2 regions of the Streptomyces sp. NPDC089919 genome follow, and region 2 is predicted to be linked to the other one. Evidence: riboswitches for the same ligand, from Rfam matches in the RefSeq annotation. Region 2 holds a riboswitch; the other holds the start of a gene.
What was found. Region 2 has a riboswitch for S-adenosylmethionine ahead of AB0O40_RS27285 (aminotransferase class V-fold PLP-dependent enzyme). Riboswitches for the same ligand answer to the same signal wherever they lie in the genome.
Positions count from the first base shown of each region.

Region 1: it holds a riboswitch for S-adenosylmethionine, as region 2 does, so the genes downstream of both, thrC (threonine synthase) here and AB0O40_RS27285 (aminotransferase class V-fold PLP-dependent enzyme) in region 2, are expected to answer to the same signal.

Region 1 is NZ_JBFBGK010000007.1:5,820-8,204, forward strand. It holds gene thrC (threonine synthase) at 6-1,283, opposite strand; SAM riboswitch class I at 1,301-1,451, opposite strand; gene AB0O40_RS04985 (glucosyl-3-phosphoglycerate synthase) at 1,671-2,385, shown strand, end outside.
Region 2 is NZ_JBFBGK010000081.1:32,408-34,792, forward strand. It holds gene trpD (anthranilate phosphoribosyltransferase) at 1-760, shown strand, start outside; SAM riboswitch class IV at 850-966, shown strand; gene AB0O40_RS27285 (aminotransferase class V-fold PLP-dependent enzyme) at 1,188-2,385, shown strand, end outside.

The DNA of each region.
Region 1 (2,385 bases), on a different contig from region 2:
TGGTGTCAGGAGGCCAGGCCGGCGGCGCGGAAGGCGTCCAGGCTCGGGCGGATGGTGGCGGTCTGGCCGGTGCCGGAGACCGCTTCCAGGGTCTTGAGGCCGTCGCCGGTGTTCAGGACGACCGTGGTGAGGGTCGGGTCCAGCCGGCCCTCCTCGATCAGCTTGCGGGTGACGCCCACGGTCACGCCGCCGGCCGTCTCGGCGAAGATGCCCTCGGTGCGGGCGAGCAGCCGGATCGCGTCCACGACCTGCTCGTCGTTGACGTCCTCGACGTAGCCGCCGGTGCGGCGGGCGATGTCCAGGACGTACGGGCCGTCGGCCGGGTTGCCGATCGCCAGGGACTTGGCGATGGTGTCCGGCTTCTGCGGGCGGACCACGTCGTGACCGGCCTTGAAGGCGGTGGAGACGGGCGAGCAGCCCTCGGCCTGGGCGCCGAAGATCTTGTACGGCTTGTCCTCGACCAGGCCGAGCTTGATGAGCTCCTGGAGGCCCTTGTCGATCTTGGTGAGCTGGGAGCCGGAGGCGATCGGGATGACGATCTGGTCGGGCAGCTGCCAGCCCAGCTGCTCGCAGATCTCGTACGCCAGCGTCTTGGAGCCCTCGCCGTAGTAGGGGCGCAGGTTGACGTTGACGAAGCCCCAGCCCTCGCCCAGCGGGTCGCCGATGAGCTCGGAGCAGAAGCGGTTGACGTCGTCGTAGTTGCCCTCGATGCCGACCAGCTCGCCGCCGTAGACCGCGGCCATCACGACCTTGCCCTGCTCCAGGTCGTGCGGGATGAAGACGCAGGACCGGAAGCCGGCGCGGGCCGCGGCGGCGCCGACGGCACCGGCCAGGTTGCCGGTGGAGGAGCAGGAGAGGGTGGTGAAGCCGAAGGCGCGGGCCGCCTCGACGGCGATCGCCACGACGCGGTCCTTGAAGGAGTGCGTCGGGTTGCCGGAGTCGTCCTTCACGTACAGCTTGCCGGTGACGCCCAGCTCGGCCGCCAGGTTGCGGGCGTCGACGAGCTTGGTGAAGCCGGGGTTCAGGTTGGGCTTGGCGGCCACGTCCGCGGGGACCGGCAGCAGCGGGGCGTAGCGCCAGATGTTCTCGGGGCCGGCCTCGATGCGCTTGCGCAGCGTCTCCGGGTCGCCCAGCGGCAGCTCGTACGCCACCTCGAGGGGGCCGAAGCACTCGGCACAGGCGAAGAGCGGGCCGAGCTCGAAGCGGGTGCCACACTCGCGACAGGACAGCGCGGTGGCGGGACCGAGGTCGACCGAGAGGGGGGTAGCAGACTGTGAAGCCATGATGGCGAGGCCCTTTCTCCTCATCTTCCCCACGGCGCACTTCGCCGCGAGACGGAATTGGCACCTTCCCTAGCCGGGGCCTCGCTGCTGTTGCGCAGATCGCGAGTACCGACTGGAGGGTTGCCGGGGCTTCAACGGGCCGTGTCCCTCTGCCCCTCTGGATGAGCGGTATGGCTCCGGGGGCCTTGCGGCGCACCCGGGCGTTTGTGCGCGGAACGACCCCGACATGCGACGGTCATCCGCGTTGTTCAAGACTGTAACCGAAGGGAAGGGCGGTTGAGACAGCCGTCCGAAACGCGAGATGGATGACGAATCGGGCGCCGGGCGGGGCCCGCGCGCCCGTGCGCATCCGTCCCGCACCCGATGCCGAGACAGGGAGTTCTGACCGTGCTGGATGAGGTGGAGCGCTGGCTGGCCGGCCGTTCCTGGTCGGCGGCCGACCGTACGCTCGACCAGCTGGTGGCGGCCAAACGGGCGAGCGGCAGCACCGTCAGCGTCGTGCTGCCCGCGCTCGACGAGGAGGCGACGGTCGGCGCGATCGTCGAGGTGATCCGGCGCGAGCTGGTCGAAGGCGTGCCTCTGGTGGACGAGCTGGTGGTGATCGACTCGGGCTCCACCGACCGGACGGCCGAGGTGGCCGCGAAGGCCGGCGCCCGGGTGGTGCACCGGGACGCGATCCTGCCGCGGATCCCGGCGCTGCCCGGCAAGGGCGAGGTGCTGTGGCGCTCGCTGCTGGTGACCACCGGGGACGTGGTCTGCTTCGTCGACGCGGACCTGCGGGACTTCTCCGCGCAGTTCGTGTCGGGGATCGTCGGCCCGCTGCTGACCGACCCCGGGGTGCAGTTCGTCAAGGCGATGTACGACCGGCCGCTGGGGGACGCGCCCGGGCAGGGCGGGCGGGTGACCGAGCTGGTGGCCCGGCCGCTGCTGAACCTGCACTGGCCGCTGCTGGCGGGCTTCGTCCAGCCGCTGGGCGGCGAGTACGCGGTGCGCCGCTCGCTGCTGGAGCGGCTGCCCTTCCCGGTCGGGTACGGCGTGGAGCTGGGCCTGCTGGTGGACGCGCTGCACACGGTCGGGCTGGACGCACTGGCCCAGGTGGACG
Region 2 (2,385 bases):
CGTCAACATCTCGACCATGTCGGCCATCGTGATGGCCGGCGCCGGGGCCAAGGTCGTCAAGCACGGCAACCGGGCCGCCTCCTCCGCCAGCGGCTCCTCCGACGTCCTGGAGAAGCTGGGCGTCAACCTCGCCCTCACCCCGCAGCGGGTGGCGCAGGTCGCCGAGGAGGCCGGCATCACCTTCTGCGCCGCCGTGGTCTTCCACCCGGCGCTGCGCTACGCCGCCCCGGCCCGCCGGGACCTGGGCATCCGTACCTCCTTCAACGCCCTGGGCCCGCTCACCAACCCGGCCCGGGTGACCGCCCAGGCGGTGGGCGTGGCGGACCCCCGGATGGCCCCCATCATGGCCGGGGTGCTCGCCGAGCGCGGCACCTCCGCCCTGGTCTTCCGCGGCGACGACGGCCTGGACGAGCTGACCACCACCGGCACCTCCCGGATCTGGTGGGTGCGCGGCGGCGAGGTCACAGAACTCCCCTTCGACCCGCGGGACGTGGGCATCGAGACGGTGGACATCTCCGCGCTGCGCGGCGGGGACCCGTCCTACAACGCCGACGTGGCCCGCCGGCTGCTGGCCGGCGAGCAGGGTCCGGTCCGCGACTCGGTCCTGCTGAACGCGGGCGCGGCCCTGGTGGCCCTGGACCCCGGCACCGGCTCCCTGGAGGAGCAGCTGCGGGCCGCGATGGACCGGGCGGCCGAGTCCATCGACTCGGGCTCCGCCCGGGCGGCCCTGGACCGCTGGGTGGCCGCCAGCAACGCTTGAGGCGCAGCCGCGCACTACGCCGACCGGCCCCCGTCCGCATCGCGGACGGGGGCTTGTGCCTTCCCGATCATGTGGCAGGATGCTGCGCAGGTCACGAGTGACAGCGTTTTGGCCCCGGCTTGCTGTCCGGCAACCCTCCGTCCGTGGCGGGGTGCCCCGGGTGATGACCAGGCCGTAGGCAGCGAGGTCTACGGCAAGCGCGGACCCCTCGAACACCAGGGGTCCTGGTCTACTCGAGGAGTCTTTTCCGTGAGCAAGCGAATGCGATAGGCGCCCAGCGCCCTTCTTCACCCCCTGCGCCCCGGCCGTCGTCACGCCCGCGCGTCGAGGGAACTTCAAGGCACCTTCCGTACCGTCACGCCCCATCGGCGTACCCATGTACGGGCCACCGAAGCCATTCCGCCCTTACTGCCCCGGAGATACCGCCATGTCCGCGTACCCGAATGCCGCCGCCACCACCTCCTCCGTCGACGCCACCGCCGCCGCCCCCGAGGCCGACGCCTGCTGTGCCGGCCCGCTGCCCGTGCTCGGCCGGGACGTCACCGTCCCGCTGGTCACCGGCGGCGAAGTCACCTACGCGGCCCTGGACTACGGGGCCAGTGCCCCCGCGCTCCAGCGGGTCTGGGACGACGTGGCGGCCTACGCGCCCTACTACGGCAGCGTGCACCGCGGCGCCGGGTACCTCTCGCAGCTCTCCACCGACCTCTTCGAGCAGAGCCGGGTCACGGTGGCGGAGTTCCTCGACTGCCGGTCATCCGATCAGGTGATCTTCACCCGCTCCACCACGGACTCCCTGAACCTGCTCGCCCGGGCCCTGCCGGCCGACTGCCAGGTCTTCGTCTTCGAGACCGAGCACCACGCCTCGCTGCTGCCCTGGCAGGGCGCGCAGGTCACCTACCTGAACGCGCCCCGCACCCCGGCGCAGGCCGTGGCGACCCTGGAGCGCGCCCTGGCCGACCGGGAGCCCTACGGCCCGGCGCTGGTCTGCGTCACCGGCGCCTCGAACGTCACCGGCGAGCTGTGGCCGGTCAAGGACCTGGCCGCGGCGGCCCACGCGCACGGCGCCCGGATCGTGGTGGACGCCGCCCAGCTGGCCCCGCACCACCCGGTCTCGGTGCAGGAACTCGACGTGGACTGGATCGCCTTCAGCGGCCACAAGCTGTACGCGCCCTTCGGCTCGGGCGTGCTGGCCGGCCGGGCCGACTGGCTCCAGGCCGCCGAGCCGTACCTGGCCGGCGGCGGCGCCTCGCGCAAGGTGGCCCGCCGCGAGGACGGGGGAGTGGACGTCGACTGGCACACCACCGCCGCCCGCCACGAGGCCGGTTCGCCGAACGTGATCGGCGCCTACTCGATCGCCTCCGCCTGCCGGGCGCTGACCGAGGCCGGCTTCGACACCCTGGTCGAGCGCGAGCAGCAGCTGATCCGGCGGGTCCGGGCGGGCCTGGCGGAGGTCCCCGAGGTCCGGGTGCTCTCGCTGTTCGGCGACGACGCGCCCCGGGTGGCCGTCATCTCCTTCGTGGTGGAGGGCTGGAACAGCTCCCACTTCGCCGCCGCCCTGTCGGCCGAGTACGGCATCGGGGTCCGCGACGGCCTCTTCTGCGCGCACCCGCTGGTGCGCACCCTGC